3 regions of the Staphylococcus nepalensis genome follow, and region 1 is predicted to be linked to each of the others. Evidence: a T-box and tRNA genes for the amino acid it is inferred to sense, from the RefSeq annotation. Region 1 holds a T-box; the other regions hold tRNA genes.
What was found. The T-box of region 1 lies ahead of BJG89_RS06495 (valine--tRNA ligase). A T-box ahead of a tRNA ligase gene usually reads a tRNA of that ligase, here a tRNA-Val.
Positions count from the first base shown of each region.

Region 2: it has a tRNA-Val gene. The T-box ahead of BJG89_RS06495 (valine--tRNA ligase) is inferred to sense a tRNA for this amino acid. The anticodon was not compared.
Region 3: it has a tRNA-Val gene. The T-box ahead of BJG89_RS06495 (valine--tRNA ligase) is inferred to sense a tRNA for this amino acid. The anticodon was not compared.

Region 1 covers NZ_CP017466.1:1,379,605-1,386,748, forward strand. The annotation lists gene hemL (glutamate-1-semialdehyde 2,1-aminomutase) at 1-560, shown strand, start outside; gene BJG89_RS06485 (AbrB family transcriptional regulator) at 771-1,853, shown strand; gene BJG89_RS06490 (DNA-3-methyladenine glycosylase I) at 2,250-2,828, opposite strand; T-box leader at 2,890-3,128, shown strand; gene BJG89_RS06495 (valine--tRNA ligase) at 3,170-5,800, shown strand; gene BJG89_RS06500 (bifunctional folylpolyglutamate synthase/dihydrofolate synthase) at 5,812-7,074, shown strand.
Region 2 covers NZ_CP017466.1:967,419-974,562, reverse strand. The annotation lists gene BJG89_RS04410 (mannitol-1-phosphate 5-dehydrogenase) at 1-419, shown strand, start outside; gene glmM (phosphoglucosamine mutase) at 806-2,161, opposite strand; gene BJG89_RS04400 (CdaR family protein) at 2,188-3,120, opposite strand; gene cdaA (diadenylate cyclase CdaA) at 3,122-3,928, opposite strand; gene rocF (arginase) at 4,163-5,068, opposite strand; tRNA gene BJG89_RS04385 (tRNA-Lys) at 5,450-5,522, opposite strand; tRNA gene BJG89_RS04380 (tRNA-Gln) at 5,526-5,600, opposite strand; tRNA gene BJG89_RS04375 (tRNA-Tyr) at 5,605-5,688, opposite strand; tRNA gene BJG89_RS04370 (tRNA-Val) at 5,707-5,782, opposite strand; tRNA gene BJG89_RS04365 (tRNA-Glu) at 5,796-5,867, opposite strand; tRNA gene BJG89_RS04360 (tRNA-Asn) at 5,871-5,945, opposite strand; rRNA gene rrf (5S ribosomal RNA) at 5,959-6,073, opposite strand; rRNA gene BJG89_RS04350 (23S ribosomal RNA) at 6,152-7,144, opposite strand, start outside.
Region 3 covers NZ_CP017466.1:2,638,161-2,645,304, reverse strand. The annotation lists gene folP (dihydropteroate synthase) at 7-810, shown strand; gene folB (dihydroneopterin aldolase) at 788-1,153, shown strand; gene folK (2-amino-4-hydroxy-6-hydroxymethyldihydropteridine diphosphokinase) at 1,153-1,632, shown strand; gene lysS (lysine--tRNA ligase) at 1,989-3,476, shown strand; rRNA gene rrf (5S ribosomal RNA) at 3,976-4,090, shown strand; tRNA gene BJG89_RS12695 (tRNA-Val) at 4,107-4,182, shown strand; tRNA gene BJG89_RS12690 (tRNA-Thr) at 4,200-4,275, shown strand; tRNA gene BJG89_RS12685 (tRNA-Lys) at 4,282-4,354, shown strand; tRNA gene BJG89_RS12680 (tRNA-Gly) at 4,369-4,443, shown strand; tRNA gene BJG89_RS12675 (tRNA-Leu) at 4,451-4,539, shown strand; tRNA gene BJG89_RS12670 (tRNA-Arg) at 4,553-4,629, shown strand; tRNA gene BJG89_RS12665 (tRNA-Pro) at 4,656-4,729, shown strand; tRNA gene BJG89_RS12660 (tRNA-Ala) at 4,745-4,820, shown strand; rRNA gene BJG89_RS12655 (16S ribosomal RNA) at 4,967-6,519, shown strand; rRNA gene BJG89_RS12650 (23S ribosomal RNA) at 6,803-7,144, shown strand, end outside.

The DNA of each region.
Region 1 (7,144 bases):
TGACTGGTTTCAGAGTAGGTTATAACTGTGCGCAAGGATACTTTAATGTGACACCAGATTTAACGTGTTTAGGTAAAGTGATTGGTGGTGGCTTGCCTGCAGCTGCTTTTGGTGGAAAAAAAGAAATTATGGATCATATAGCACCTTCAGGTAATATTTACCAAGCAGGTACGTTATCAGGTAATCCATTAGCAATGACGAGTGGTTATGAAACACTAAAACAATTAACACCTGAGTCGTATGATTATTTCAATAAACTTGGGGACCTATTAGAAGATGGTTTGAAAACTATTTTTGCAAAACATAATGCTCCAATCACTGTTAATCGTGCTGGTTCTATGATAGGCTATTTCTTAAATGAAGGGCCAGTAACCAATTTTGAAGAGGCGAATCAAAGTGATTTAGAAATGTTTAGCCAAATGTACAGAGAAATGGCTAAAGAAGGTGTCTTTTTACCACCATCTCAATTTGAAGGCACATTCCTTTCAACTGCACACACTGAGGAAGATATCCAAAAAACATTAGAAGCGTTTGATACTGCTTTAAGTCGTATTGTCTAATATATACCAACTTTATTTAACATCAATAATGTACTATACTGATGGAAACAGTAAAGTGTTTTAGATGGCCGGTTTCGTTACAGTAAGTATACTAGTTCTTTTTTACCTTTGGGGGCGGGGATTCGAAATCAAATTAAACATTTTGATTTCTAACTCGCTCCTTTTAAATTTACATAATAGGGTGACGATACTTAAGAAAGTTGTGAGAATATGAATAAGCAATTAAAAGGTAACTTAATCGTATTAATACTAGCACTTATTTTTAGTTTGATACTTAATGCGGCACATGTTTTACTTCCATTCATGTTTGGTCCGATTATTGCTAGTATCGTTTGTATACGTTATTTACACCTAGATGTACAATGGCCATTTTGGTTGAGTCAAATAGGATTAGTATTATTAGGTGTTCAAATCGGTTCTACTTTTACTAAAACTGTTATTTTAGATATTAAAGATGATTGGTTTACCATCGTTATGATTACTGTCATGCTCCTTGTATTAGCGTTAATTATTGCGTATTTCTTTAAAAAAATTGCCAATGTTAATACTGAAACAGCGATACTTAGCGTTATTCCAGGTGCTTTGAGCCAGATGTTAATTATGGCGGAAGAGAATAAAAAAGCGAATATTATGGTAGTGAGTCTAACGCAAACTTCTAGAATTATCTTTGTTGTAATACTCGTACCTTTTTTATCTTACTTTTTTAAAAATCCAGATAATGATGGGGCTCTTGCTACCAATACGACTAAAACTTTAACACAAGCTTTAACCCTCCCTAATATACTTATATTAATTATTGCGATAACTGTTGTTTATTTTGTTATGAAAAAAATAAATTTTCCAACGAAGCAATTACTTGCACCAATACTTGTACTTATTTGTTGGAATTTATTTACTAGTGCGACGTTTACGTTAGATAATTATATTATTGCTGCTGCTCAAATCATATATATGATACGTATAGGTATACAAATTGCAAAACTATTAGATCAAATGAAAGGAAGAATTGCTGTAGCAATCGCTTTTCAAAATATTTTATTGATTTTACTTGCGTTTGTAATGGTACTATTTATATCTTCTGTTTCTCATCACCAAGTAAACGAACTATTCTTAGGTGCAGCGCCTGGGGGAATGAGTCAAATTGTGTTAGTTGCCATTGAAACAGGTGCTGATGTAGCTATGATATCGAGTTATCATATCTTTAGAATATTCTTTATACTATTTTTAATTGCACCGATGTTAAATTATTTTCTTAAATATAGAGCAAGACAAGGTTATCATAATGAAAAATGATTGTTGGATATACAACCTCGCCTAACACTTTAACAAGTTTACAATATTTTAATAATTATTGCGTTGAACAATATAATTTTGTTTGATAATATAAAGGATGAAGTACCTCCAGTACTTCATCCTTTGACCACTCTTCGGAGTGGTTTTTTGTTTGAAATTTGAAATCAGTGATAAGGTTAGAACATAGTTAGGAATAGATTTATAGTTAATTTAAATCATCTTGTAATTGAAATAAATTAAAGAGAGTAGAGCGTTATTGATATAATAGTGTGAAATTAATGAGGCTGTACAAAATAAGCGAGCAGTTATTCTTTTGTATTTTGTCACGCTTGAGAGGCAGAACGGCACAGAACAATGTAGTCGTTTAAGCAATATCGCTGCTATCTAACACCTTGATTATTCAAACCCTTTGCCATTATAATACTTTGGATTGAATGGACAAGATTGTAAATGTGCATTATACAAACCTGCAGCTTCTAAAAATGAATAAACAGTTACAGGACCTAAAAACTTAAAGCCAAACTGTTTTAATTTTTTAGAGAGTTCAGTTGCACGTGCATCGACTGTAACACGCTCACTTGGATTAGTGTACCCACAATCTATAGGTTGAAAATCAACATACGACCATAAAAAATCACTAAAGCTGCCATACACTTTTTCAATTTCAAAATAGCCCTTGGCTTGATTTACAATTGCTTCTAATTTTTTTCGGTTATGTATAATATTTGGAAATACCATTAACCTATCTATATCTTCTGAAGTCATTTGTGCAATTTGTGCTGGGTTAAACTGATAAAAAGCCTGCTCATAAGATGACTTCTTCTTTAGAATAGTTAACCATGAAAGTCCAGCATGTTGGGATTCTAAAGCTATTAGTTTAAATAATTTTAGGTTATCATAAAGTGGGTGGCCCCAACTTTCATCGTGATAATGAATATAAACAGGATCTTTTGTACCGAATGCACATTCGTTCATAAATTTCACTCCATTTTATTGACTTATTTTCATATCCATTATACTATAATCAAGTAAAGGAATATAGTCTACTGGGAAGAGTAAATAAGCTGAAATTTAACAGAGAGTACATGGTTGCTGAAAATGTACAATTTAACTTATTGAAGGTAGCCCACATTGAACTTTGACTGAAATAAATCATTGATTTTGATTATAGATTAAGTTAAAGCGTGTTTGAGCGTTAATCATAATTTTGAGTGCTTGAAATTGGAATGCTAATTTCTTGAATTTAGGTGGTACCACGGAAAACCCGTCCTATTTATAGGATGGGTTTTTTATTTATTTAAGGAGGATTTTAACATATGGAAATGAAACCAAAATATAATCCAAATGAAGTTGAAGCTGGACGTTATGACGAGTGGGTTAATAATGGCTATTTTAAAGCTTCAGAAGATCATTCAAAAGAAACATATACGATTGTCATTCCGCCCCCGAATGTAACAGGAAAATTACATTTAGGACATGCTTGGGATACAACATTACAAGATATTATTACGCGAATGAAACGCATGCAAGGGTACGATACATTATACTTGCCTGGTATGGATCATGCAGGTATTGCTACACAAACTAAAGTAGAAGCAAAACTTAAAGAAGAAGGACTATCTCGTCATGATTTAGGTAGAAGTAAATTCCTAGAAAAGGCATGGGATTGGAAAGAAGAATACGCTACGTTTATCAGACAACAATGGGCTAAATTAGGTTTAGGGCTAGATTATAGTAGAGAACGCTTTACATTAGATGAAGGTTTAAGTAAAGCCGTGAAAAAAGTCTTTGTTGACATGTATAATAAAGGTTTAATTTATCGTGGTGAATATATTATTAATTGGGATCCAATTGCGCGTACAGCTTTATCTGATATAGAAGTTATCCACGAAGATATTCAAGGCAAATTTTATCACTTCAAATACCCTTATGCGGATGGCGAAGGTTATATTGAAATAGCTACTACGCGTCCAGAAACAATGTTAGGTGATACTGCTATCGTGGTAAACCCTAATGATGAACGTTATAAAGATGTTATCGGTAAAAAAGTTATCTTACCAATAGTAGAAAGGGAATTACCTATATTAGCAGATGAATATGTTGATATTGAATTCGGTAGTGGTGCGATGAAAGTAACGCCATCACACGACCCAAATGACTTTGAAATAGGTAACCGACATGATTTAGAACGTATTACTGTTATGGATGAATCTGGCCATATGAATGAATATGCTGGTAAATACCAAGGCATGGATAGATTTGAGTGTCGTGAAGCATTAGTTAAAGATTTACAAGAACAAGACTTAGTGATTAAAATAGAAGAACATGAACACTCAGTAGGGCATTCTGAACGTTCAGGCGCAGTGGTTGAACCTTACTTATCTACACAATGGTTTGTTAAAATGAAACCATTAGCAGAACAAGCCTTAAATAACCAAAAAACAAATAATAGAATTGATTTTGTACCTAATAGATTTGAAAAAACGTTTAACCGTTGGATGGAAGAAATTCGAGATTGGACAATTTCTCGTCAATTATGGTGGGGCCACCAAATACCTGCTTGGTATCATAATGAAACAGGAGAAATCTATGTTGGGGAAGAGCCACCTAAAGATGAAGCAAATTGGACTCAAGATGAAGATGTATTAGATACATGGTTTTCTAGTGCGCTTTGGCCATTTTCAACGTTAGGATGGCCTGATGTTGAAAGCGAGGATTTCCAACGTTATTATCCAACCAATGCGCTTGTAACTGGTTATGACATTATTTTCTTCTGGGTAGCAAGAATGATTTTCCAAGGTTTAGAATTTACTGGCCAACGTCCATTTAATGATGTATTATTACATGGATTAGTACGTGCAGAAGATGGGCGTAAAATGAGTAAATCACTTGGTAATGGTGTGGATCCAATGGATGTTATAGACGAATATGGCGCAGACAGCTTAAGATATTTCTTAGCTACAGGATCTTCACCTGGTCATGATTTACGTTATTCTACAGAAAAAGTTGAATCTGTTTGGAATTTTATCAATAAAATTTGGAATGCTGCTCGTTTCAGTCTTATGAACATTGGTGAGGATTTTAAAGTTGAAGATGTTGATTTAACTGGTAATCTTTCATTAGCAGATAAATGGATTCTAACTCGTTTGAATGAAACAATTGATACAGTAACAGATTTAAGTGAAAAATATGAATTTGGCGAAGTTGGTAGAGCACTTTATAACTTTATTTGGGACGAGTTCTGTGATTGGTATATCGAAATGAGTAAAATACCAATGAACGGCGAAGATGAAACTCAAAAACAAGTAACACGATCTGTATTAACATATGTTTTAGATAATACGATGAGAATGCTACATCCATTTATGCCATTTGTCACAGAACAAATATGGCAAAACTTACCTCATGAAGGTGAGACCATTGTCAATGCGGCTTGGCCTAAAGTAAACAAAGCGCTCGTATTTGATGAGAGTAAAGAAACAATGCAACAACTAGTTGAAATCATTAAATCAGTGAGACAATCCCGATTAGAGGTAGATACACCATTATCAAGAGCAATTCCAATTTTCATTCAAGCTAAAAATGAAAATTTAAAAGATACGTTAACAAATAATTCAAATTACATTGATAGATTCTGTCATCCAAGTGAATTGGTTATCGATACATCTATCACAATTCCTGAAAAAGCAATGACATCCATCACATCTGCAGGTGAAGTTGTATTACCATTAGAAGGCTTAATTGACATGGATAAAGAAATTGAACGACTAGAAAATGAGCTATTAAAATGGGAAAAAGAGTTGGACCGTGTTAATAAAAAATTAGCTAACGAAAACTTTGTTAATAAGGCACCGGAAAAAATTATTAATGAAGAACGTGAAAAAAAACAAACATATCAAGAAAAATATGACGGTGTACAAGAACGTATTAATCAATTAAAAGCATAGGAGTCCTAAACATGAATTACCTAGACAGCTTATATTGGATACATGAACGAACTAAATTTGGCATTAAACCAGGTGTTAAACGCATGGAGTGGATGTTAAATAGATTAAATAACCCACAATTTAATATCAATGGTATTCATGTCGGTGGTACGAATGGTAAAGGGTCAACTGTTGCATATTTAAGATCAGCACTCGTTGATAATGGATATGAGGTCGGTACCTTTACATCGCCTTTTATAGAAACATTTAATGAACGCATAAGTTTAAATGGTACGCCTATTAGTGATGACGCCATCGTAGCATTAGTTCAAAAAGTAAAACCAGTAAGTGAAGCATTAGAAATAGAAACAGAACTTGGCACAGCAACTGAATTTGAAATTATTACAACTATGATGTTTCTTTATTTCGGAGAAATCCATCCAGTAGATTTTGTAATAGTAGAAGCAGGATTAGGTATCAAAAATGATTCAACAAACGTATTTAAACCAATACTTAGTATTTTAACAAGTATTGGTTTAGATCATGTAGATATTTTGGGTGATACTTATGTAGATATTGCAAAAGATAAAGGCGCAATTGTTAAGCCAGATACACCTGTAATCTACGCAGTAAAAAATGAAGACGCACTGAAAGTTATTCGAGATTTTGTAGAACAACAAAATGCAGAAGGTATAGAGTTAGATAGAGATATTAGTGTGATTTCTCAAGGTGATGAGTTTACTTACCGTTATAAAAATTATGAATTAGAAACACTTATTTTAAATATGTTGGGCGAACATCAAAAAGAAAATGCTGCATTAGCAATAACAGCGCTTATAGAATTGAATGAGTCAGGATTAGTCGAGTTAGATTTTAATAAAATGATTGATGGCATTGAATCGGTCAATTGGACAGGAAGAATTGAAAAAGTTAAAGATCAACCACTAATGATTATAGACGGCGCGCATAACTTAGAAAGCGTAGAAGCTCTAATTAAAACTTTAAAAGATTATTACAAATTAGAGTCTGTAGATATCTTATACGCTGCAATTAAAGGAAAACCAATCCATAGCATGGTTGATCAATTGAAAACAGTCGCTTCAACTTTTTATGTAACGGATTTTGATTTTCCCAAAGCGTGTACTAAAGAAACAATATATGACGAAATACGTTTCGAGCAAAAAGAAACTATAGACGACTTTGTTCAATTTATTGAAAATTATAACGGGTCTGGTTTAGTGATTACAGGTAGTTTGTATTTTATCAGTGAAGTTAAATCTAAAGTTAACTTCTAGTTATAATATATTAATTTATGATTTTTTAAAAAGCTAGTAATGATTTAGTGTTTTTTCAATGTTAGTGAGA
Region 2 (7,144 bases), 410 kb from region 1:
ATGCTCATATTAAACATGATTTAGAACGTGTACTTGAAGAAACAAGCCAATATATTACAAATCAATTTGATTTTACAGTGGCAGAACAAGCACAATATGTTGAGAAAATCATCAAGCGTTTCAAAAACCCTAATCTTTCAGATGAAGTAACACGTGTAGGACGTGGAACAATCCGTAAAATTGGACCACAAGATAGAATTGTTAAACCATTAAATTACTTATATCAGAATAATTTAAAACATGACGCTTTAGTTAAAGCTGCTGCGTTACTTCTAAAATACGATGATACAAATGACCAAGAAACAGTAGAAAAAAATGACTATATTAAAGAACATGGCATCGAAGCATTCTTAAAAGATTATGCTAAAATTGATGACCAATTAGTTGCTGAAATCGTTAAAGCTTACAATGTACTGTAATAATATAATAATACAACGTAAGTATCGAGATGGACCTAAACACCCTATTTAAAGTAAGAGGGTAAAACATAAATATCTAGTCTCAAAATAAGAGAGCTAATCCGTAATGGATTTAGCTCTCTTTTAATTTTAAAATCATAACTGAAATTAAACAAGATAGCGATACAAATTGTGCAGGGGCTATTAAAAAAAATATATTTGTCTAATCTAATCATATAGCTTAATAGATGAAACACAAGATGTCGTTGTTCCTAAAATTAAAGTTACTATCCAAATACTATTTGTATAGCTTATAAATCATTTTCAATAGTAAAAAACTGCCAACACAGTTACTCATACAAAAATTTGTAACTGTGTTGACAGCATCATGTTATTTAATAATTATCCTATTCATTTAAACCCATTTTTTCTTTTACTACATCAGCAATCGTTTGCGCATAACGTTGTGCGTCTTCGTCAGTTGCTGCTTCAACCATGACTCTTACTAATGGCTCTGTTCCTGAAGGTCTAACTAATATACGCCCTTCTCCATTCATGTCTACTTCAACTCTTGTCATGACTTCTTGGACATCTATATTTTCTTCTACGCGGTATTTGTCTGTAACACGAACGTTAACCAAGGATTGTGGATATTTTTTCATTTGTTTTGCAAGTTGACTTAGACGCTTACCAGTCATTTTAATAATACTTGCTAACTGAACGCCTGTTAATAAACCATCACCAGTCGTATTGTAGTCCATTAATACAATATGGCCAGATTGTTCTCCACCTAAGTTATAATCTCCCCTACGCATTTCTTCAACAACGTATCGGTCTCCAACTTTTGTTTTATTAGATTGAATACCTTCATTTTCGAGAGCCTTATAGAAACCTAAATTACTCATAACTGTTGATACAATCATATCATTGTTTAATTCTTGGTTTTTACTCATCGCTTGGCCAATAATAAACATGATTTGGTCGCCATCAACAACATCACCGTTTTCATCAATAGCAATCAATCTGTCACCATCACCATCAAACGCTAAACCAAAATCACATTCTTCTTCAACGACTTTTTGTGCTAATGTTTCTGGGTGCGTGGAACCAACATCGTCATTTATGTTATATCCATTGGGATTACAACCTACAGTTACAGTATCAGCCTCTAAATCCCCAAATAAAAATGGTGCTAATGATGACGTAGAACCATGTGCGCCATCTAGAGCGATTTTCATACCATCTAAGTTAACATCAATAGTTGATTTTAAATAACTTATATACTTCTGTGCGCCTTCGAAGTAATCAGAATAATGTACAATGTCTTCACCTACAGGGCGAGGTAAATCTGGATTTTCTTGATCTAATAATTGTTCAATTTCTTCTTCTTGATCATCAGATAACTTAAAACCATCTGACCCAAAAAACTTGATACCATTATCTGGTACAGGGTTATGAGAAGCAGATATCATGACACCTAATTCAGCTTCCATTTCTCTAGTTAAATATGCTACACCTGGTGTTGATATGACGCCTAAACGCATGACTTCCGCACCAATAGAAATCAGCCCAGCAATCAATGCAGATTCAAGCATTTCACCAGAAACACGAGTATCCCTACCAACTAGTACTTTGGGATGTTTTTCACCTTCATTATGTGCTAGCACGTATCCACCGAAACGTCCTAATTTAAAGGCAAGTTCGGGCGTTAATTCTTTATTTGCAACGCCCCTTACGCCATCTGTACCAAAATATTTTGCCATGATTTATATCTCCTTTATTAAAAAATCTATTTAATAGTAATTTTTGCTGTCGTTTCTTTCGGATTCACCTTTGAAACATCTTCTGGTAAGTTAAAATTAACATTCCTGTCTGTTGACTCTGTAACGCCATCTAAATCCACTTCAGCAGTTATTTCATCAATGCCTTGAATGTCATTTCTATTACCAAATATTTCAACTTCATCATCATCTAATTTAATATCATCTAAATCTTTACCATTAGGTAAAGCACCTACAGCTTTCGTTTTAACTTTAACATTTTTGCTATAGTCTTCTACTTTGACACTTAAATTAACTTCATTTGGTTGTATCAACACGTTAATCTTATTAAGTTTTCTGTCAAAAGCTGTGATACGTGCAATATCTGTAGTATCTTGAGTGATTTTATCTTTATCTTTAAACGTAGCTTTTAAATATGCAATTTTATCAATTTGCTTACGACCACCAGTCACTTTAACTGTTTCAGGTGACACACTTTGATCACTTACTTTATAGTTAGGATCTAAATCATTGCTGCTAACATCAGGTTCTACTTTGAGCTTTTTAGTCACTTTTTCTTCAAGACTTACTGCTGCTTCTTTCGGCTTAACAGTATAATCAATATCTTCATTTAAACCATTTACTTGAAATTGTGTAGTATGTTTTCCAGCTTTTTTATTACCTAAATCGAGCACAGCTTTAACATTATCACTATTTTCAGCTTTTAGAACTTGAGACTGTGGCCCAGATATTTCTACATCCACTTTGCTAGGTACATCGCTAGCATATAATGATTTGCTATCATACTTAACTTGAACTGGGACATCTTGCAATGTTTCAGTCGACTTTTGTCCTAATTGATCTGCGTTGAAGATATTACCAAACATATTGTTTACTGATAAGAAAAACACAAGTGCTAATACAAAAGCAATTAGTCTTAATCCCCATTTACTTTCTAACATTTTAATTCACACCTTTCTTTTGAAAGTGTGTGCCAAACCAATGTTCAGCTAATAATTCTTCAAATGCTTCATTAGAAATGTCTTTTCTTAATTTTCCATCAAATGTGACAGAAATAGATCCTGTTTCTTCAGAAACTACCACTGTAAATGCGTCTGAAACTTCAGAAATACCTACTGCAGCCCTATGTCTAGTACCTAAACTTTTAGCGATTTTAGCACTATCAGATAATGGTAAATAACTTGCAGCACTTGCGATTTTATTTTCTTGGACAATCATCGCACCGTCATGTAAAGGCGTATTAGGTATAAACACATTGGTTAATAATTCTTGAGAAATGTCAGAATTCATAGGGATCCCTGTTTCTATATAATCTTGTAATCCTGTTTCTTTTTCAAAGACTATTAACGCGCCTATACGGCGTTTAGCCATATACTGTACTGCTTTTGAAACTGACGAAATAAGTTTATCTTCATCACTATTTAAACTCGTTGAATAACGTTTAAATAAACTGCCTCTGCCAAGCTGTTCCAAAGCACGTCTGATTTCAGGTTGGAATATAACGATTAAAGCTAATACACCCCATTGTATCACTAAATCAAACAAACGAGATGTAGCTGTTAAATTTAACATTTTACTCACTTGTTGGCCGATTACAATTACGACAATACCTTTAAGTAATTGAATCGCTTTTGTACCTTTAAAAACTGTGATGAGAAGATAAAGTACATACCATACTATGAGTAAGTCGAGTACGCCTGCAATTATTTTGACCGTACTCCAATCATCAAAAAAGTTGGATAAATCCATAACATCTCCTCCGGTTATCTGTTCCCATGTTATATATTATACCAATCATAACGTCAACTGTCATATTAAGTATAAAATTTTGAAATAAAAATTAATGTTTTATTAAAAGCAAAAAGCGAGACAGAAATCATATTTAAAATGACTTTGCTGTCCCGCCGCGTAAGAGCGCTTAGAAAAAGTAGTATTTTACGTTTTTAGAAGATATGATCTCTATCTTGAACTTAGTTGTAGTTTCTACAATAATGTTTCACCAAAGAAACTACCTACTAAGCATACAGCTTGCTTCGCCGTATCATTATTATGATCAATAAGTGGATTAACCTCCACTAAATCCATAGAAGTAATACATTTAGAATTATGTAATAATTCTAATGCAAAATGACTCTCTCTGTACGTTAACCCACCAAGCACTCTAGTACCAGTACCTGGCGTTTCCACAGGATCTAGCGCATCTACGTCAAGTGACAAATGGATGCCATCTGTTTTAGTTTGTAAATACTCAATCGTGTCTTCAATCACTTGTTTAATACCAAAACGATCAACTTCAGCCATTGTATATGTTTTAATATCATGTTCTTTTATGTAACGTCTTTCTCCTTCGTCTAAATCTCTCATGCCGATAAGCACAATGTTTTCAGGTTTAATTTTTGGTGAATAATTTGAGATATTAACCAAACGCTCATCACCTTCGCCTGCAAGTACACGTAATGGCATACCGTGAATATTTCCTGACGGCGACTCTTCAGGGATGTTTAGGTCACCATGTGCGTCATACCATATAATACCTAGGTTTTCGTAGTGCTTACTAACGCCTGATATAGAACCAATAGCGATTGAGTGATCTCCGCCTAAAATAAGTGGAAAATGATTATTTTCAATACTGTTAGAAACTGCATCACTCAACGTGTTTGATGTTTCTATAATTTCTTCTAAATTACGTAATCCTTTTTGCTCTGAATTAAATTTTTCCAAATCGATTTTAGGTACCGTAATATTACCAGAATCTTTCACATTTAGCCCTATTGCTTTAATACGTTCCTCAATACCTGCATATCGAATTACATCTGGACCAAGGTTAACTCCTAATTTTCTTTGACCATATGTGGATGGCGCCCCAATAATTTCTACTGTTTTATTCATTTTTAAAACCCCTTTGTTGTCATATGTTTCTAGAATAATCTAAAGAATTCAACATTTCAAGGATTGCTAAAACAGCATTTTTTCTTCGATTGGCCATTCTTACATATAAAATCAATAAAGTGGTTTATCATTCAACATAAACCCTTTTACTATCGATTTCATTATTTTATTAGTCAATAAAATGTATAAATAAATATGCAAATTTTATTTGTATGCTTTACGCTATTTCTAACTAACACTGAGAATATAGCATTCACTTTCTCTGTGATGATATGTTTATATATTAAAAAATAGTTAAAAAGAAATCATATTTTTCTAAAATGAGTTCGTTGTTATAATATATAACAAAAAAGCACTTCTCTTTTGAGAAGTGCTTCATAGTGAGCCATAGTGGGCTCGAACCACTGACCCTCTGATTAAAAGTCAGATGCTCTACCAACTGAGCTAATGGCTCTAATGGCTGGGCTAGCTGGATTCGAACCAGCGCGTGACGGAGTCAAAGTCCGTTGCCTTACCGCTTGGCTATAGCCCATAAATGGTGGAGGGGGGCAGATTCGAACTGCCGAACCCGAAGGAGCGGATTTACAGTCCGCCGCGTTTAGCCACTTCGCTACCCCTCCGTACTATTAAATTAACGATGGTGGAGGATGACGGGTTCGAACCGCCGACCCTCTGCTTGTAAGGCAGATGCTCTCCCAGCTGAGCTAATCCTCCAATATGTAATAAATGACCCCGACGGGACTCGAACCCGTGTTACCGCCGTGAAAGGGCGGTGTCTTAACCGCTTGACCACGGGGCCATATGGCTCCACAGGTAGGACTCGAACCTACGACCGATCGGTTAACAGCCGATAGCTCTACCACTGAGCTACTGTGGAATAATGATATATTGCCTGGCAACGTCCTACTCTTGCGGAACGTAAGTCCGACTACCATCGGCGCTAAGGAGCTTAACTTCTGTGTTCGGCATGGGAACAGGTGTGACCTCCTTGCTATAGTCACCAGACAAGTTGATGTATAAATCATTATACATTCAAAACTAGATAGTAAGTAAATTTTAGTTCTACAAACAAAACATTTAAATTTGATTAAGTCTTCGATCGATTAGTATTCGTCAGCTCCACATATCGCTATGCTTCCACCTCGAACCTATTAACCTCATCATCTTTGAGGGATCTTATAACCGAAGTTGGGAAATCTCATCTTGAGGGGGGCTTCATGCTTAGATGCTTTCAGCACTTATCCCGTCCATACATAGCTACCCAGCGATGCCGTTGGCACGACAACTGGTACACCAGAGGTATGTCCATCCCGGTCCTCTCGTACTAAGGACAGCTCCTCTCAAATTTCCTACGCCCACGACGGATAGGGACCGAACTGTCTCACGACGTTCTGAACCCAGCTCGCGTACCGCTTTAATGGGCGAACAGCCCAACCCTTGGGACCGACTACAGCCCCAGGATGCGATGAGCCGACATCGAGGTGCCAAACCTCCCCGTCGATGTGAACTCTTGGGGGAGATAAGCCTGTTATCCCCGGGGTAGCTTTTATCCGTTGAGCGATGGCCCTTCCATGCGGAACCACCGGATCACTAAGTCCGTCTTTCGACCCTGCTCGACTTGTAAGTCTCGCAGTCAAGCTTCCTTGTGCCTTTACACTCTATGAATGATTTCCAACCATTCTGAGGAAACCTTTGAGCGCCTCCGTTACTCTTTAGGAGGCGACCGCCCCAGTCAAACTGTCCATCTGACACTGTCTCCCACCATGATAAATGGTGCGGGTTAGAAATCCAATACAGCGAGGGTAGTATCCCACCAGCGCCTCCACGTAAGCTAGCGCTCACGTATCTAAGGCTCCTACCTATCCTGTACAAGCTGTACCGAATTTCAATATCAGACTACAGTAAAGCTCCACGGGGTCTTTCCGTCCTGTCGCGGGTAACCTGCATCTTCACAGGTACTATGATTTCACCGAGTCTCTCGTTGAGACAGTGCCCAAATCGTTACGCCTTTCGTGCGGGTCGGAACTTACCCGACAAGGAATTTCGCTACCTTAGGACCGTTATAGTTACGGCCGC
Region 3 (7,144 bases), 1.3 Mb from region 1:
GTGACTATGGCACATACAAAAATTATGGGCATATTAAATGTGACCCCAGATTCATTTTCTGATGGCGGTAAATATAATTCTGTAGAAAAAGCAATCAAAAGAGCTGAAGAAATGATTGATGAAGGTGTAGATATCATAGATATAGGCGGTATATCTACACGTCCAGGCTATGAAGAAATTAGCGTGACAGAAGAATTGGAACGCGTAATTCCTGTTGTAAAAGCGTTAAATCAATTTGATATTCAACTTTCTATTGATACATATAGAAGTGAGATTGCAGAAGCTGCAATGAAATTAGGCGCAACTATGATTAATGATCAATGGGCTGGTTTGTATGACGAAAAAATATTCGACGTTGTAGCCAAATATGAAGGTGAAATTGTACTGATGCATAATGGTGATGGTCAGAGGTCAGAACCTGTTGTTGAAGAAATGCTCTTATATTTATTAAAACAAGCTAACAAAGCGGAAATGGCTGGCATTCCTCAAGAGAAAGTTTGGGTTGACCCGGGTATTGGTTTTGCTAAAACCAGAGAAGAAGAACAAGAAGTAATGGCTCGATTAGATGAATTAGTAGCTACAGACTATCCTGTATTATTAGCGACGAGTAGAAAAAGATTTATTAAAGAAATGGTTGATAAAGATACCAAAGCGACTGAAAGAGATGAAGCGACAGCAGCCACGACTGCATATGGTATAATGAAAGGCGTTAAAGGTGTAAGAGTGCATAACGTTGTACTCAATGCTCGTTTAGGACAAAGTATGGATTATTTAAAGGAGAATGAGTATGCACGATACAATCTTTCTTAATGGTATGAAGTTTTATTGTTACCATGGCGCTTTACCAGCAGAAAATGAAATTGGCCAAATATTTATTGTAGATGTAACAATGAAAGTGGATTTGAGTATTGCTGGTAAAACTGATCAAGTCACTGATACAGTTCACTATGGTGAGATATACGATGAAATTAAAGCAATCATGGAAAGTAAACCAGTAAATTTATTAGAGCATCTAGCTGAACGTATTGCAAAACGTATAAATTCACACTATAATCGTGTAATGGAAACGAAAGTTAGGATCACTAAGGAAAATCCTCCTATACCAGGTCATTATGATGGTGTAGGTATAGAAATAGTGAGGGAGAATTTCTAATGGAATATGCATATTTAGGGTTAGGAAGTAACGTTGGAGAAAGAGAAGTACAACTTAAGAAGGCCATTCGTATTTTGAATGAAAAAGATGGCATCCATGTAACGCAAATATCGCCAATATATGAAACTGAACCTGTTGGGTATGTCGACCAACCTCAATTTTTAAATCAATGCATTGAAATTCAAACGTCACTAAAACCACACGCCTTATTGAACGCATGTCTTGATACAGAGCAACAACTGCATAGAGTGAGAGATATACGATGGGGCCCTAGAACTTTAGATGTCGATGTTTTATTATATGGTGATCAAGTCATTGAAGAAGATGATTTGATTGTGCCGCATCCACGCATGTTGGATCGCTCATTTGTGCTTATCCCATTAAATGACATCGCATCAGATTGTATTGTGCCACTCACTAATAAAAAGGTTGGTAATTTAGTGACAACTGATAACTCAGTTAAGAAGTATCAAAATTGAGAGGTAGATAGAGCGTAATTGCTCAGAAGTATGAGTTGAGCTTTGAATCATTTATTATGTGTTTGTACAAATTAAACAACTTGTTGACGTGTTTTCTATAAAAGATGAATTTTTAATCCCTTTATTACGTTTGCAACGTCTAGTAGAATTGAAAAGAGAAAAAAGTTGTCATAATGAGAATGTGTAAATATGTATCCAGCGTATTTAAATTTTTTCATAGTAAGACAAAGTTAGAAATGTTTTAAATCAAAAAGAAACTAAATAAGAAATGATATAGATGATTCACAATTTCTAACAATAAGTAAAAAATAAAGAAACTAAAAATGTGGAACAAGAAGCATAAAGGAGAGAAAGTTATGTCAGAAGAAATGAACGACCAAATGCAAGTACGTCGTCAAAAAATGCAAGAACTATATGATTTAGGTATCGATCCGTTTGGTCAAAAATTCGAAAGAACTTCAATGGCTACACCATTACATGAAGATTGGGACCAATTTACAAAAGAAGAATTGCAAGAAAAAGAAGAAGAGAGCCATGTTAGCATCGCTGGACGTGTCATGACAAAACGTGGTAAAGGTAAAGCTGGTTTTGCACATGTACAAGACCTATCTGGTCAGATTCAGATTTACGTAAGAAAAGATCAAGTAGGCGATGAGCAATTTGATATTTGGAATTCAACAGATTTAGGAGATATAGTCGGTATCGACGGAGTAATGTTTAAAACTAAAACAGGTGAGTTGTCAGTTAAAGCTAAATCATTTGTCCTTTTAACTAAAGCATTACGTCCATTACCAGACAAATTCCATGGTTTACAAGATATAGAACAACGTTATCGTCAACGCTATCTCGATTTAATTACAAACCAAGATAGCACAAAAACGTTTATTAACCGAAGCAAAATTTTACAAGAGATGCGTAACTATTTAAACCAACAAGGTTTCTTAGAAGTAGAAACACCGATGATGCATCAAATAGCTGGTGGTGCTGCTGCTAGACCATTTGTAACACATCATAACGCATTAGACGCTACGCTTTATATGCGAATTGCAATTGAACTACACTTAAAACGCCTTATCGTAGGCGGATTGGAAAAAGTATATGAAATTGGTCGTGTGTTTAGAAATGAAGGCGTATCTACACGTCATAACCCTGAATTTACGATGATTGAACTATATGAAGCATATGCAAATTATCATGATATTATGGATTTAACGGAAGATATGATCAGACACATTTCTAATAAAGTATTAGGTACTGCCAAAATTAATTATGGTGAAGATGTAATTGATTTAGAATCAAACTGGAAACGAATCCATATGGCAGATGCAGTTAAGGAGACTACCGGTGTAGACTTCTATAACGTACAAAGTGATGAAGAAGCAAAAACACTCGCAAAAGAACATGGGGTCGAAATCACCGGTAATATGAAATACGGACACATTTTAAATGAATTCTTTGAACAAAAAGTAGAAGAAACATTAATTCAGCCAACATTTGTATATGGACATCCTATCGAGATTTCACCATTAGCTAAGAAAAATCCAGAAGATCCTAGATTTACAGATCGTTTCGAACTGTTTATTGTAGGCAGAGAGCACGGCAATGCATTTACAGAATTGAATGACCCTATCGATCAAAGACAAAGATTTGAAGCTCAACTAGTCGAAAAAGAAGAAGGCAATGACGAAGCACATGAAATGGACGAAGATTTTATTGAAGCATTAGAATACGGTATGCCTCCAACAGGCGGTCTAGGTATCGGTATTGATAGATTGGTTATGTTGCTTACAGATTCAGCTTCGATTCGTGACGTGCTATTATTCCCATACATGAGACAAAAATAAGCCGTTTATATAAAAAACGTATCACAATTAAATAGAAACAAGAAACTAGGTCAGTATATATTGTATAATAGGGGTATAACTGATCTAGTTTTTATATTATTAATAGGGAATAAATGTAATTACTGTTATTAATTATTAGATATGTTAATATTACTTTAATTAATTTTTGTAATAAGAAACATTTGGGACATAAATGCCTATTAAAATATAAAAATATACTAAAAAAGGTTTGGCATTTAACATATTCATATGATAAGATTATTCAAGTCGAGTTGAGGAAACGAGACATTGAAATCTTAAATATAAAGTTTAAAAATAAAAAACACAAAAGTTATTGACTAATAACGAAAAATGAAGTAATATATAAAAGTCGTCAAATTCAAGAGAAAGCAACAGAGTCTTATGTAAATGATTTTTAAAGAAATTTTAAAAATAGTGTAAAATTGACCGTTGCAATTATTTGATAAAACGTGTATCATATATTGAGTAAGTTATTTTGTCTGGTGGCAATAGCAAAGAGGTCACACCTGTTCCCATGCCGAACACAGAAGTTAAGCTCTTTAGCGCCGATGGTAGTCGGACTTACGTTCCGCAAGAGTAGGACGTTGCCAGGCTTTATAATAATCATGTGGAGGATTAGCTCAGCTGGGAGAGCATCTGCCTTACAAGCAGGGGGTCGGCGGTTCGAACCCGTCATCCTCCACCATCTTTTAAAAATGAATAGCCGGCCTAGCTCAATTGGTAGAGCAACTGACTTGTAATCAGTAGGTTGGGGGTTCAAGTCCTCTGGCCGGCACCATTTCATGAGCCATTAGCTCAGTTGGTAGAGCATCTGACTTTTAATCAGAGGGTCAGAGGTTCGAATCCTCTATGGCTCATCCAGTTTCAATTTGCAGAAGTAGTTCAGCGGTAGAATACGACCTTGCCAAGGTCGGGGTCGCGGGTTCGAATCCCGTCTTCTGCTCCATTATATTGCCGGGGTGGCGGAACTGGCAGACGCACAGGACTTAAAATCCTGCGATGAGAGATCATCGTACCGGTTCGATTCCGGTCCTCGGCACCATCATTTTAATAGAGCGCCCATAGCTCAATTGGATAGAGTACTTGACTACGAATCAAGCGGTTATAGGTTCGACTCCTATTGGGCGCACCATTTTAAAATGCATATTATAATAAATACGGGAAGTAGCTCAGCTTGGTAGAGCACTTGGTTTGGGACCAAGGGGTCGCAGGTTCGAATCCTGTCTTCCCGACTCTTATAAAACTATGGGGGCTTAGCTCAGATGGGAGAGCGCCTGCTTTGCACGCAGGAGGTCAGCGGTTCGATCCCGCTAGTCTCCACCATATTTAAAAACAAACAATGAACATTGAAAACTGAATTGCAATATGTCAACGTTAATTCCGAATTCAACATTAAATGTTGATTCAAAAACAACGTGTTATTGATAACACAAATTAGTATTTTATGAGCTAATCAAACATCATAATTTTTTATGGAGAGTTTGATCCTGGCTCAGGATGAACGCTGGCGGCGTGCCTAATACATGCAAGTCGAGCGAACAGATAAGGAGCTTGCTCCTTTGACGTTAGCGGCGGACGGGTGAGTAACACGTGGGTAACCTACCTATAAGACTGGAATAACTCCGGGAAACCGGGGCTAATGCTGGATAATATTTAGAACCGCATGGTTCTAAAGTGAAAGATGGTTTTGCTATCACTTATAGATGGACCCGCGCCGTATTAGCTAGTTGGTGGGGTAATGGCTTACCAAGGCAACGATACGTAGCCGACCTGAGAGGGTGATCGGCCACACTGGAACTGAGACACGGTCCAGACTCCTACGGGAGGCAGCAGTAGGGAATCTTCCGCAATGGGCGAAAGCCTGACGGAGCAACGCCGCGTGAGTGATGAAGGTCTTCGGATCGTAAAACTCTGTTATTAGGGAAGAACAAATGTGTAAGTAACTGTGCACGTCTTGACGGTACCTAATCAGAAAGCCACGGCTAACTACGTGCCAGCAGCCGCGGTAATACGTAGGTGGCAAGCGTTATCCGGAATTATTGGGCGTAAAGCGCGCGTAGGCGGTTTCTTAAGTCTGATGTGAAAGCCCACGGCTCAACCGTGGAGGGTCATTGGAAACTGGGAAACTTGAGTGCAGAAGAGGAAAGTGGAATTCCATGTGTAGCGGTGAAATGCGCAGAGATATGGAGGAACACCAGTGGCGAAGGCGACTTTCTGGTCTGTAACTGACGCTGATGTGCGAAAGCGTGGGGATCAAACAGGATTAGATACCCTGGTAGTCCACGCCGTAAACGATGAGTGCTAAGTGTTAGGGGGTTTCCGCCCCTTAGTGCTGCAGCTAACGCATTAAGCACTCCGCCTGGGGAGTACGACCGCAAGGTTGAAACTCAAAGGAATTGACGGGGACCCGCACAAGCGGTGGAGCATGTGGTTTAATTCGAAGCAACGCGAAGAACCTTACCAAATCTTGACATCCTTTGACAACTCTAGAGATAGAGTCTTCCCCTTCGGGGGACAAAGTGACAGGTGGTGCATGGTTGTCGTCAGCTCGTGTCGTGAGATGTTGGGTTAAGTCCCGCAACGAGCGCAACCCTTAAGCTTAGTTGCCAGCATTAAGTTGGGCACTCTAAGTTGACTGCCGGTGACAAACCGGAGGAAGGTGGGGATGACGTCAAATCATCATGCCCCTTATGATTTGGGCTACACACGTGCTACAATGGACAATACAAAGGGCAGCTAAACCGCGAGGTCATGCAAATCCCATAAAGTTGTTCTCAGTTCGGATTGTAGTCTGCAACTCGACTACATGAAGCTGGAATCGCTAGTAATCGTAGATCAGCATGCTACGGTGAATACGTTCCCGGGTCTTGTACACACCGCCCGTCACACCACGAGAGTCTGTAACACCCGAAGCCGGTGGAGTAACCATTTATGGAGCTAGCCGTCGAAGGTGGGACAAATGATTGGGGTGAAGTCGTAACAAGGTAGCCGTATCGGAAGGTGCGGCTGGATCACCTCCTTTCTAAGGATATATTCGGAACATCTTCTTTAGAAGATGAACAAGGAATAACATTGACATATTGTATTCAGTTTTGAATGCTCATTGGAGTATTCTTTTATTATTTGTACATTGAAAACTAGATAAGTAAGTAAAATTTATGATTTTACCAAGCAAAACCGAGTGAATAAGAGTTTTAAATAAGCTTGAATTCAAAAAGAAATAATCGCTAGTGTTCGAAAGAACACTCACAGATTAATAACATTTTGGGTTTTCAACCGACGGTTGTCGAGTTGGAAAGCAAATAGATTAAGTTATTAAGGGCGCACGGTGAATGCCTTGGCACTAGAAGCCGATGAAGGACGTTACTAACGACGATATGCTTTGGGGAGCTGTAAGTAAGCTGTGATCCAAAGATTTCCGAATGGGGGAACCCAATACGAGTTATGTCGTATTATCGATGCGTAAATACATAGCGTATCGAAGGTAGACGCGGAGAACTGAAACATCTTAGTACCCGCAGGAAGAGAAAGAAAATTCGATTCCCTGAGTAGCGGCGAGCGAAACGGGAATAGCCCAAACCAACGAGCTTGCTTGTTGGGGTTGTAGGACACTCTATACGGAGTTACAAAGGAATAGATTAGACGAA